2 linked regions of the Thermotoga maritima MSB8 genome follow. The protein of the gene in region 1 binds, or shares a complex with, the protein of each later gene. Links are inferred from orthologs where the notes say so. Each region holds a gene or a part of one and is shown on either strand. Other genes may lie near its edges. The genes, in order: prmC and prfA.

The links.
Region 2: the proteins of prmC (region 1) and prfA are in contact, whole or in part, in a crystal structure (PDB 2B3T), measured with the Escherichia coli proteins. The link is inferred for Thermotoga maritima MSB8 from one-to-one orthologs.

The regions. Positions count from the first base shown.
Region 1 is NC_000853.1:515,129-521,170, forward strand. The notes cover bases 2,273-5,173. They hold prmC (peptide chain release factor N(5)-glutamine methyltransferase), read left to right. Parts: upstream 2,273-3,249; coding sequence 3,250-4,098; downstream 4,099-5,173. Other genes in these bases: TM_RS02500 (ABC transporter permease), read right to left, coding at 2,273-2,664; TM_RS02505 (thiamine-binding protein), read right to left, coding at 2,636-2,920; TM_RS02510 (metal-sulfur cluster assembly factor), read left to right, coding at 2,993-3,301; TM_RS02520 (DUF6115 domain-containing protein), read right to left, coding at 4,079-4,558; TM_RS02525 (NAD-dependent protein deacylase), read right to left, coding at 4,595-5,173. Outside these bases: TM_RS02485 (acyl-CoA dehydratase activase), read left to right, coding at 1-277; TM_RS02490 (ABC transporter ATP-binding protein), read right to left, coding at 261-968; TM_RS02495 (ABC transporter substrate-binding protein), read right to left, coding at 965-1,915; more of TM_RS02500, read right to left, coding at 1,912-2,272; more of TM_RS02525, read right to left, coding at 5,174-5,329; TM_RS02530 (DUF4897 domain-containing protein), read right to left, coding at 5,301-5,924; trpS (tryptophan--tRNA ligase), read left to right, coding at 5,973-6,042. UniProt on the Escherichia coli protein: Methylates the class 1 translation termination release factors RF1/PrfA and RF2/PrfB on the glutamine residue of the universally conserved GGQ motif, i.e. on 'Gln-235' in RF1 and on 'Gln-252' in RF2.
Region 2 is NC_000853.1:1,382,242-1,388,245, forward strand. What follows is about bases 1-2,863. They hold prfA (peptide chain release factor 1), read left to right. Parts: upstream 1-849; coding sequence 850-1,878; downstream 1,879-2,863. Other genes in these bases: TM_RS06900 (type IV pilus twitching motility protein PilT), read left to right, coding at 1-832; flgB (flagellar basal body rod protein FlgB), read left to right, coding at 1,895-2,278; flgC (flagellar basal body rod protein FlgC), read left to right, coding at 2,275-2,697; fliE (flagellar hook-basal body complex protein FliE), read left to right, coding at 2,704-2,863. Outside these bases: more of fliE, read left to right, coding at 2,864-2,988; TM_RS06925 (cyclophilin-like fold protein), read right to left, coding at 2,969-3,343; Fe-S cluster assembly ATPase SufC, read left to right, coding at 3,605-4,345; Fe-S cluster assembly protein SufB, read left to right, coding at 4,342-5,736; TM_RS06945 (SufD family Fe-S cluster assembly protein), read left to right, coding at 5,747-6,004. UniProt on the Escherichia coli protein: Peptide chain release factor 1 directs the termination of translation in response to the peptide chain termination codons UAG and UAA.

The sequences.
Region 1 (6,042 bases):
CAGGATAGCGGAAGCGGTTGTGAAAAAAGGCTTGAAAGAACAAAAAGAGAAGACCACAGGGGTTTTGAGAAAAGTACTGGACGAGTTCGGAGACCTTCCTGTGATACACATAGAATCCGATGGGAATCCGTTCACACCAACGGTTCAAAGCAAGCTGGAGGCATTCATGTTCCAGGTCAGAAGATTGAGAAACTACCTGAACGGTCTGCTGAACACGGAGAACACCCTGGAGGAAACTGAAGAGACTCTTCCTGAAAACATCAGGGTTGATTCATGAGAGTCTCCAGCACCTCTTCTTCTATTTCTGAAAAACGAGGATCGGAGAAAGTTTTTATGGTTCTTGGCTTTGAAAACGGCACGCGTATTTCCTTCAAAATCCTTGCGGGGCGATCGGAGAGGATCAATATTCTGTCTGAAAGGAAGACCGCCTCCTCCACGTCGTGAGTGATGAGTACGACTGTGCTTTTCATCCTGTGTACGATCTCAGAAAGCCATATCTGGAGTTTCTTTCGAGTGTAGGCGTCAACCGAAGAAAAGGGTTCATCGAGTACGAGAAGCTCCTCTCCCGATAAAACGGCCCTCAGAAGGGACAGTTTCTGTCTCATACCGCCACTCAGCTGGTACGGCCTTTTCTCTTCAAAGCCAGAAAGACCGAATCGTTCGAACAGTTCTTTTATGTTCGATGGCGGCTGTTCTTTTCTGAGAACGAGTGGGAGCACGGCGTTTTCATAGACGGTCATCCAGTCGAACAGCACATCCTTTTGAGGACAGTATCCAAGACGAGAAGTGAAAATCTCTATCTTTCCCTCGTAGGGAATCAGTCCCAGGATAGCCTTCACAACGGTTGTCTTTCCACATCCGGATGGTCCCACAAGGGAGAGGATCTCTCCCCTTTGAACCTCCAGGGAGAGATCCTCCACCGCTTTGAGTTCTCCGTATCGAACCGTGAGTTGGGATACCTTTATCACGGTAGGAACTCGTTTGTGAACGCCTTCGTCACGTCTATCATCTCTTTCAGGAATCCCATAGAGTGAAGCCATTCCGCGTATCTCCTCCAGACTTCTTCTTTCTGGTAGCCCCATTTTTCCGCGTCCGCTTTGTACTGGCCTGCGAGGTACTTTTGAGATTCTACAACGATCTTTTCATCCAGTTCCGGAGCGTATTTGAGAAGTATTTTGGCTGCCTCCACAGGGTGCTGTATTGCGTACTCGTATCCCTTGGCCGTGGCTCTCAAAAATCTTCTCACGAGATCTGGCTTTTGTTTCATGAGAGATTCGCTCGTTATCAGAACCGGTGTGTAGTAGTCAAAGACTTCGTCTATATCCTTCAGCGGGAGAAACTCTATCTCTATCCCTTTCACCTTGCTGGCAACGCCGTCCCATCCGTAGAAGATCCAGGCAAAGTCGAACACATCGTTCAGCGTTCCTGCGAAGAAATCCATCTGTCCCACGTTCACAAAAATCACCTTTGAAGGATCTGCACCGTATTTTCTCATGATGTATTCTATGGTCGCCTTCTCTATGGGAGAACCCCAGCTTCCGTATCTCTTACCCTCCCAGTCTTTCACACTTTTGATTCCTTCGTCCTTTAGCCATGCGAAACCTGAAGTGTTGTGCTGAATGATGGCAGCTATGGAGACGATGGGCATTCCTTCTCCTCTGGAGAGGGTGACCGCTTCCTGATAGCTCACGCCGAATTCCGCTTTTCCACTCGCTACAAGCTGTTCCGCCGTCAACCGAGACGGTTGAACGATCTTCACATCCAATCCTTCTTCTCTGTAGAATCCAAGGTCCTTGGCTACGTAGAGCCCCGTGTGGTTCGTGTTGGGATACCAGTCCAGTACCACCGTTACCTCTTCAGCGAAAAGTGCGAGGACAGAGATCAGAAACATCGCAATGAAGATCAGTCTCTTCATTGTACCAGCCTCCTTTCCTCGAACCAGGGTGTGAGTTTCCTGGAGAGAATATCAGCTATCTTGAAGACGACAACACTGAGCAAAACTACAACTATCACAGAGAGAAAGAGCCTGTCGGCTCTGAAGGTGTTCATCGCCCTTATCATGTATATGCCCAGACCCTTTTCTGCTCCAAGCCACTCTCCTATCACAGCGGAAACCACAGCGTATGTGGCGGATATCTTGAGCCCAGAGAGAACGTAAGGTAACGTGTGCGGCAGTACAAGGTACCTGTAGATCTGGATCTTTGTTGCCTTCATCACTTTGAAAAGATCCAGAGCGTCCTGATCGATCGTTCTGAATCCTTCGAGAGTGTTGAGTGCAACTGGAAAGAGTGTGACGAACGCTACTATGCCTATTTTCGTGCCCACGCCCAAACCGAACCAGATGATGACGAGCGGTGCCACGGCCACGATGGGTATCGCCTGTGAGATGATGAGGATCGGGTACATTACCTCTTTCACTGTCTGGAACAGATCCATCAGAACCGCAAGCCCCACTCCCAACACGAGGCCTATAACCAGGCCAGAAAAGGCCTCAAGGATCGTGTAGAGACTGTGATCCATCAAGATTTTCCACTGCGAAAGCCCTTCGAGGACTATGGAAGAAGGTTTGGGAAGAAGATACTGTGGAACTTTCGAGAACTCCCACACGAAAATCAAAGCTATAAAAAACAGCCATTTAGCGGTACTTCGATACCTTCTCTTCAATCGTGATACCTCCAGCTTTGTAATCGATGTCCAGCTGTAGAACGAATCGTTTCGCGAACTGTTCAAGGTATCTGGCAAGCTCTTTCACACGATCCATGATTTCTTCGAATTCACCTTCCACGGTGGTGTTGGAGGGACCCACTTCGTATTTCATGCCCCATGAAGAGATCTTTTCGATCGCTCTGTCGATCACCTCGTGGAGTCTTCCATCTTCCACGGCGGGAACCACCTTTATGGAAACCGTTACTTTCGGCATTTTTCCACCTCCTCAATTCGGCTCTTCTAATTTGAATTATAACATAGTATAATAGAACCGGGAGGGATGCCGATGTCGAAAAAGGTGACTAAAGAAGATGTTCTGAACGCCCTGAAAAACGTGATCGATTTTGAACTCGGTCTGGATGTGGTGAGTCTGGGTTTGGTGTACGACATCCAGATAGACGATCAGAACAACGTGAAGGTCCTCATGACGATGACCACACCCATGTGTCCTCTCGCCGGAATGATTCTTTCCGACGCCGAAGAGGCGATAAAGAAGATCGAAGGAGTCAACAACGTGGAGGTGGAGCTCACATTCGACCCACCATGGACACCAGAAAGAATGTCTCCGGAGCTGAGAGAAAAATTTGGAGTCTGATAAGAGACTGCTCTGGAAAACTCGAGGGAGTGACCGAAACTTCTGTTCTTGAGGTGTTACTCATCGTTTCCCGGGTGCTTGGGATCCGCAAGGAAGATCTCTTTTTGAAAGACCTGGGAGTTTCTCCAACTGAGGAAAAAAGGATTCTGGAACTCGTGGAGAAAAGAGCAAGTGGATATCCCCTGCACTATATCCTCGGTGAGAAAGAGTTCATGGGCCTTTCTTTCCTCGTGGAAGAAGGCGTTTTTGTTCCAAGGCCGGAGACGGAGGAACTGGTCGAACTCGCCCTCGAGCTGATAAGAAAGTACGGAATAAAGACAGTCGCAGACATAGGAACAGGAAGCGGAGCCATTGGAGTGAGCGTTGCGAAGTTCTCCGATGCGATCGTTTTCGCGACGGACGTTTCTTCCAAAGCCGTTGAAATCGCCAGAAAAAACGCGGAAAGACACGGTGTTTCCGACAGATTCTTTGTGAGAAAAGGTGAGTTTCTTGAACCGTTCAAAGAAAAATTCGCATCGATCGAGATGATCCTTTCGAATCCTCCATACGTGAAATCGAGTGCTCATCTGCCAAAAGATGTTCTTTTCGAGCCTCCAGAGGCACTTTTTGGAGGAGAGGACGGTCTTGACTTTTACAGAGAATTTTTCGGCAGGTACGATACGAGCGGAAAGATTGTGCTGATGGAGATAGGAGAAGACCAGGTGGAGGAGTTGAAAAAGATCGTTTCCGACACTGTTTTCCTGAAGGATTCCGCCGGAAAGTACCGTTTTCTCCTTCTCAACCGGCGTTCCTCTTGAACAGCTGGAGTATCAGTCTAACTTCTCCAACCGTGATACCAAGATTTTTGGCGATATCCACTTCTGAAAATCCCCTGTCGTACATCGAGACGATTCTTTTTTCTATAGCGGTTTCCAGTTCCTCTTCTTTTTCTTCGACTTTCGTTTCTTCCTGCTCTTGAATAACAGGGATAATTGGTTTTTCCATCTTTTCAGATTTTTCCCCGCCATTTTCAGAGGAGAAGATCCTTTCTCTTTCTATCTCAGACATCTTAACCATCAGCCTCGACATCACGGTGTTGGCCTCGGATATGAGTTTTCTTAACTCTTGTGTCTTCTTTTCGAGGAGTTCGAGTCTGTTGGCCGACAGGTAGCGGAACTTTCCCATGAGTTCCATGATCCTCTCTTCTATATCCTCCTGATTTGGCTCTTTCGTGTTACCGTTTCTCCCAAGGAGAAGATATGTCCACGAAAAGACCACTGTTCCCACCGTGGAAAGTAAAGTAGTCTACGAGATTCATGAGATACCTCCCTCTTCCATCACTCTTCTGGCGAACTCGACGACGTCCATGTTGTACTTCAAAGTTGCGATATCGTCGAAAGGAGTTTCTCCCAAATTCACGATAACGAGCTTTCCGCCACTCCTGACAGTTATGAGGGGAAGCTCGGCAGCGGGATACACAACGAGCGAAGATCCCAGGACGATCATCAAACTGGCTCTGGATGAAAGCCCGATCGCTTCCCTGAGGGCATCTTGCGGCAGATTTTCCCCGAAGAACACGATGTTCGGCCTGATCAAGCTGTTGCAGTCGTCACAGAGTGGAACATCCGATGATTCGAGTTTCTTTATAACATCTTCGACGGTGTATTTTTTCTCACATCTCACACAGTAATACTCCTCAACGTTTCCATGGAGTTCTATCACTTTTTTACTGCCCGCTCTCTGGTGAAGTCTGTCTATATTCTGTGTGATCACAGCCTCTATCAGGCCCTTTTCTTCCAGTTTTGCGAGCAGCACGTGTGCAAGGTTCGGTTTTGCTTGTAACATGGGGAAAATGCCTTCTTTAGCGAATCTGTAGAATTCCTCAGGGTGAGAATAGAAGAAATCTATGTCGAAGACATTCTGGGAATACTTTTTGTATATCCCATTCGGTCCTCTGAAATCTGGTATGCCGCTTGGGGTACTGATACCGGCTCCCGTGAGAGTGACGGTCAATCTGGATTCATTGAGAAGATCCAGGAATTCCTTCATTTTCATTCACCCTTTTAAAGATAACTTTTGGAAACACCATGGATGAATCTGGACGCCAGATCAGAGTGTTGTTCTCACGTTCAGATGGGGTTGGTGTGACCGATATCACAGCTGCGTCTTCAGGTAATTTCACGACGATCTCCGTTTCACCCGCTACGTTCATTGTGAGACTTCCCATGCTGGTGTCCAAGACATCACCCTTCACCTGTGCAGCTCCCCTCAGGAGCGTTGTTTCTGTGACTTCGAGCATACCTCCTGTGTCTTCAACTCTCACGTTGTAATCCAGTGGAACTATTTCTCTTCCAACTTCTTTGCTGATCTGAGAAAAGTATTTATTCAACTCCTCCTTAGATGCAGAAGCATAATTGATCTTGTACTCTTCTTTTTTCTTCTCATCTTTAAAATAAAGCTTCGCACTGGTGGTGAACGTGGCGTTCCCGGAATAATCGTATTCCATGGTGCTCCTGTAGTATACTATTTCAAAGGGAGCTCTTCCTCCCAGAAAGAAAAAGAGAAATTCGACGAGCATGAAAACAACCATGATGATCAGCAAGATGTAGATGGTTCTTGAGCTCAACCTTTTCACTCTCCTCATTCTTGATATTCTCAATTAATATTATCACAGAACATGGAGGGATAAAAGTTGAGAATACTGAGCGGCATGAGACCTACCGGAAAACTCCATATAGGTCATCTCGTGGGAGCTCTGGAAA
Region 2 (6,004 bases), 860 kb from region 1 along the record:
GATAAGGGTGAGGGGAAACCTCTACTACGAGAGAAAGAACCCCGCTCTCGCTTTCAGGTTGATACCAAAAAAGATCAGAACTTTTCAGGAACTGGGACTACCAGAGATCTTGAAAACATTCGTTGAGAGAAAGTACGGCTTGATATTGGTGGCTGGTCCCACAGGAAGCGGAAAATCCACCACACTCGCCGCCATGATAGATCACATCAACGAAAATTTCCCACACCACATAATAACGATAGAAGACCCGATAGAATACGTTTTCACAAACAAAAAATCTGTGATTCACCAGAGAGAACTCGGTTCAGACACGGACTCTTTCTACAACGGATTGAAGTACGCTCTGAGGCAGGACCCGGATGTGATCCTCGTGGGAGAAATGAGAGACCTTGAGACAATGGCTCTCGCTCTCACCGCGGCGGAAACGGGACACCTCGTTCTTGCCACGGTTCACACGAACTCCGCGGCTTCCGCACCTGAGAGAATCATAGATGTTTTTCCAGCACATCAGCAAAGACAGATCGCTCTTCAGCTCGCGAACACCTTGATCGCCGTGATTTATCAGAGGCTTGTACCGAAAGCCAACGGAATAGGTTTCACTCCGATCCTGGAGATCATGGTGGGAACTCCGGCCGTGAGGAACCTGATAAGAGAAAACAAACTCCACCAGCTCGAATCTCTGATACAGGCTGGTGCGAGACACGGAATGGTCCTCTTCGATGACGCACTCGTGAAAGCCGCACTCAAAGGAGAGATATCCAGAGAATCCGCTCTGCAGTTTGCCAGGAACCAGGAGGAGGTGGCTCGAAGATTAGGAATGAAGCCCTCGTAGAGAAGATCTCCTCGATAGTGAAAGAAAAGAAAAAAGAGATCGAAAAGCTCCTCGCCAGGCCAGATCTGACTCCCGAACAGATGAAGAACTACGGGATGGAATACGCAAAGATAGAAGAAATAGAGAACATCACAAACAGAATAAAAGAAACTCAAGAGTTCATCGAACTTTTGAGAGAAGAAGGAGAAAATGAACTGGAGATAGAAAAGTACGAGAAAGAACTTGACCAGCTCTATCAAGAACTGCTCTTTCTTCTTTCTCCAGAAGCGAGCGATAAAGCAATCGTAGAAATCAGACCAGGCACGGGTGGAGAAGAAGCCGCTCTCTTCGCGCGGGATCTGTTCAGAATGTACACCAGGTACGCAGAAAGAAAAGGCTGGAACCTCGAAGTCGCTGAAATCCACGAAACGGATCTCGGTGGAATAAGGGAAGTGGTCTTCTTTGTGAAGGGAAAGAACGCTTACGGTATTTTGAAGTACGAAAGCGGTGTCCATAGAGTCCAGAGAGTTCCTGTTACAGAGTCTGGAGGGAGAATCCATACGTCCACCGCTACCGTTGCCGTTCTTCCAGAGATTGAAGAAAAGGATATAGAAATCAGGCCGGAAGACTTGAAGATAGAAACTTTCAGGGCATCGGGACACGGTGGACAGTACGTCAACAAGACCGAATCCGCTGTGAGGATCACACATCTTCCAACGGGAATAGTGGTCTCGTGTCAGAACGAAAGATCTCAGTATCAGAACAAACAAACCGCTCTGAGGATCCTCAGAGCAAGACTCTACCAGCTACAGAAGGAACAGAAAGAAAGGGAGATCTCGCAGAAGAGAAAATCACAGATAGGAACTGGTGAGAGAAGCGAAAAAATCAGAACTTACAACTTCCCCCAGAACAGAGTTACGGATCATAGAATAAACTACACTTCTTATAGACTGCAGGAGATCCTCGATGGAGACCTGGACGAAATCATATCGAAGCTTATAGAACACGACATAGAAAACAACCTAGAGGAAGTTTTAGGAATTGGAGCCTCAGTCGAAGAAAAGTAATAGTGGAGGTGTGAAGATGTTCAACACGAACTTCTACACGCTAAAACAGGCGATGGACGTTGCTCTTTTGAGACAGAACGTTCACTCACTGAACATAGCAAATGTGAGCACACCCGGTTACAAAAGAAAATACGTGGCATTCGAGGAACTTTTGAAGGAATCAGAAATGAAACTGAAGCTTTCGAAGACAAACGAAAAGCACCTCATCGGTTCAAAGAATGTCGTAGAACCACGTGTTCTTGTGGACAACACAACCACCATGAGAAACGATGGAAACAATGTTGATATCGATTACGAGATGGTCCAGCTTGTGAAGAATGGACTCAGGTATCAGGTGCTCACCAGACTCATGTCGCTGAACATAGATAGGTACAATGCCGTGCTGAGGGGTGTCAGATGATGAGCGAATTCGAGATCATGAACATCAGCGCAACTGGAATGTCCGCTCAGAGACTCAGAGTCGAGATCGTCTCAACAAACATAGCGAACGCTGAAACCACCAGAACTGAAACAGGAGAACCTTACAGGAGGAAGGTACCTGTGTTCGCCGAGTATCTGAGAAGAACACCAAATGGTAAAATAGAAAGCGCTGGGGTGAAAGTTGTAAAAATAGAGGAAGACCCTTCACCGTTCAGACTCGTATACGATCCTACACACCCTGACGCGGATGAGAACGGATACGTGAGGATGCCCAACGTGAATATCGTCAGAGAAATGGTGGATCTGATAAACGCGCAGAGAGCATACGATGCGAACGTGGCGGCTTTCAATGTGACAAAGGCTATGGTGAACAGCGCCCTTCAGATAGGAAGGGGGTAATGAGCGATGGTTGACAGGATAGAGGGACTCGGCCCTTTGAGCCAGAGTGGAAAGACTCAAAAGAAAAGTGAAAACAACTTTTCAGAAGCGCTGAAAGAAGCACTGGAAAAGGTAAACGACATACAGAAGAAAGCCGAGAAGGCAGCGGATGATTTCGCCCAGGGCAGGATAAGCAACATACACGAGGTTATAATAGAAGCCGAGAAGGCTTCCATAGCGTTGAGGCTCACCGTCGAAGTAAGAAACAGAATCGTGGAAGCTTACAGAGACATCATGAGGATGCAAATCTGACGGCGACCTTCTCGCCGTCTTTTATTTTTTTCAGATCTTCCAGCCCTTCCACGATCTTTCCTATCACGTTTACAGCACTCGCTGGTTGAATTTTGTCATCGCTCATGGGAGTTTTCCCAAAGAACAGACACAGCGCTTTTCCCGGAGGCCAGTATCCAACGTCTCCTATTTCAACTACTTCCCTTGGGTTTTCCATCTTCTGAACGTTCACAGGAGTTGAGAAGTATATCTCCTCGCCCCAAGTGTTCACGACACTTTCGAATGGAATTTTTTCCTTCAACAATTTGACGACCTCGTATTCCTCATTGAGATCTATCACACATTTTCCACTTTCAAAGAGGAGTTCAACTCTCATGTTCGCTCCCTCCTCAAAGAAGAAGGGCACCTTTTTGGAGGTGCCCGGGTGGTGCCGGGGATCGGACTCGAACCGACACGGGGTTGTGAACCCCAGCGGATTTTAAGTCCGCTGCGTCTGCCAATTCCGCCACCCCGGCTCCTTTTTTTATTATACCACATCGTCAGAAAGATTATTTCAACCTTACAAAAATCAAAACTTATTCATAACAACCGCACGTGTGTTATAATCAATTAGGAAAACATAAGAGGAGGGAACGAAATGCTCAGAATAGTGAATCTGCACGCGAAGCTGAGAGACGAAGACAAGGAAATATTGAAGGGCGTGAATCTGGAGATAGAAAAGGGAGAAGTCCACGTTCTCATGGGTCCAAACGGTAGCGGAAAATCGACCCTCGCGAACGTCATCATGGGAAATCCCAGATACATTGTGACGGAAGGAGACATCGTTTTTGAAGGAAATTCCATAAAGGATCTGCCCCCAAATGAGAGAGCAAAACTCGGTATAATGATGACTTTTCAGAATCCATACGAAGTTGAGGGAGTGAAGCTTTCTCAGTTTCTCATCACAGCTCATCGGAGGATTCATGGAGAGGATAAAAACTACCTGGAGTTGAGGAAAGAACTCGAGGAAACCGCTGAAAAACTCGGTTTAGACAAGGATTTCCTAGAAAGGTACCTGAACGTCGGATTTTCCGGTGGAGAAAAGAAAAGGTCTGAGATCCTTCAGAGTCTCTTCCTTCGACCGAAACTGCTCATCCTCGATGAGATAGACTCGGGTCTCGATGTCGATGCGTTGAGATTGATCGCAAATCTGATAGCTAGACTGAACGAAGAGGGAGTGACACTTCTCATCATCACGCACTACAAAAGACTCCTCGATCACTTGAAGAGAATAGATAAGGTTCACGTTTACGTAGATGGACGTATAGTCACAAGCGGCGGTCCGGAACTGGCAGACGAAATAGAAGAGAAGGGCTACTCCCTGGAGGGTGTGAGATGATGGAAAGACTGATAATTGACGATTCACGATTCAATTTCGTGCCGAAGGTGAAGACCGCCTACAAAGCACCTCCCGGTCTTGACGAGAAGCTGATAATGGAAATATCACGCGCAAAAGATGAACCGGAGTGGATGTTAAAGCACAGGTTAGAATCACTGAAAGTGTTCAACGAGTGGCACAATCCCAGATTCGGTGTGGACATATCCGGCCTCGACCTCGGAAAGATAGTCTCCTACATAAAACCCGACGCGAAGAAGAGCACCTCCTGGGAAGAAGTTCCAGAAGAGGTGAAAGAGGCTTTCGATAAACTCGGGATACCGGAAGCGGAAAGAAAGTACCTCGCGGGTGTGGGAGCTCAGCTCGACTCGGAGATTGTCTATCAGAACATGAAGAAAGAGCTTGAAAAGATGGGCGTTATCTTCCTCGATATGGAAAGCGCTGTGAGGGAGTACCCCGATCTTGTGAAGAAATACTTCATGAAACTCGTCCCCATCACCGATCACAAGTTCGCTGCTCTTCATGGAGCCATATGGAGCGGTGGAACCTTCTTGTACGTCCCGGCGGGTGTGAAAATTCCCATGCCGCTTCAGGCGTATTTTCTGATGAGCAATCCCGGTATGGGGCAGTTCGAGCACACCATCATAGTCGCTGAAGAAGGCAGTGAAGTTACCTTCATAGAGGGTTGTTCTGCTCCAAGGTACAACATCATCAATCTTCACGCTGGAATGGTCGAAATATACGTCAAAAAAGGCGCAAAGGTCAAGTACCTCACCATTCAGAACTGGAGCAAGAACACGTACAACCTCAACACAAAGAGATCGATAGTCGACGAAGAAGGGTCGATGACCTGGGTCTCGGGCTCACTGGGAAGTCAGAAGACAATGTTGTATCCAATGACCATACTCAAGGGAAAAGGAGCAAGGGCAGAGAGCATGTCCATCACTTACGCGGGACCGGGACAGCACATGGACACCGGTTCCAAGGTTGTTCACCTCGCTCCATACACGAGTTCGATCGTCAGCGCAAAGAGCATTTCTCTCGGTGGAGGCTGGGCTTTCTACAGAGGCCTTTTGAAAATCACAAAGGAAGCCGTGAAGAGCAAGGCCTCCGTTGAGTGCGCGGCTTTGATGCTCGACAACCGATCGAAGAGTGATACCGTTCCGATCATAGAAGTGGAAACAGACAGGGCAGACGTCGGGCACGAGGCGAGGATTGGAAGGATAGGGGAAGACCAGATTTTCTACCTCATGAGCAGGGGGCTCTCTGAACAGGAAGCAAAGGCGATGATAGTGAAAGGATTCGTTGAACCCGTGGTGAAAGAGCTTCCATTCGAGTACGCCGTTGAGCTGAACAAGTTACTCGAACTGGAAATAGAGAAGAGCATAGGGTGAGGTGTTCATTATGGAAAAGACTCTGGTGATAGAACATGACGGTGAAAAAGCGGTCGTTTGGGAAACTCCTCAGATTTTTTCCGAAAACGATTACGACTACGAAGTGCTTGAAAAGGCCCTGGAGAACACCGGTGGCCCTCTGAAAGAGTGGAGAAAGAAGAAGTACCAGGAGTACAAAGAATGGGGATTCCCGAGATGGAAAAGGTGTAATCTCGATGGCATGTCTCTTCCAGAATTGTCTTTCAAGCGGATAGACCTCGATGTTGAT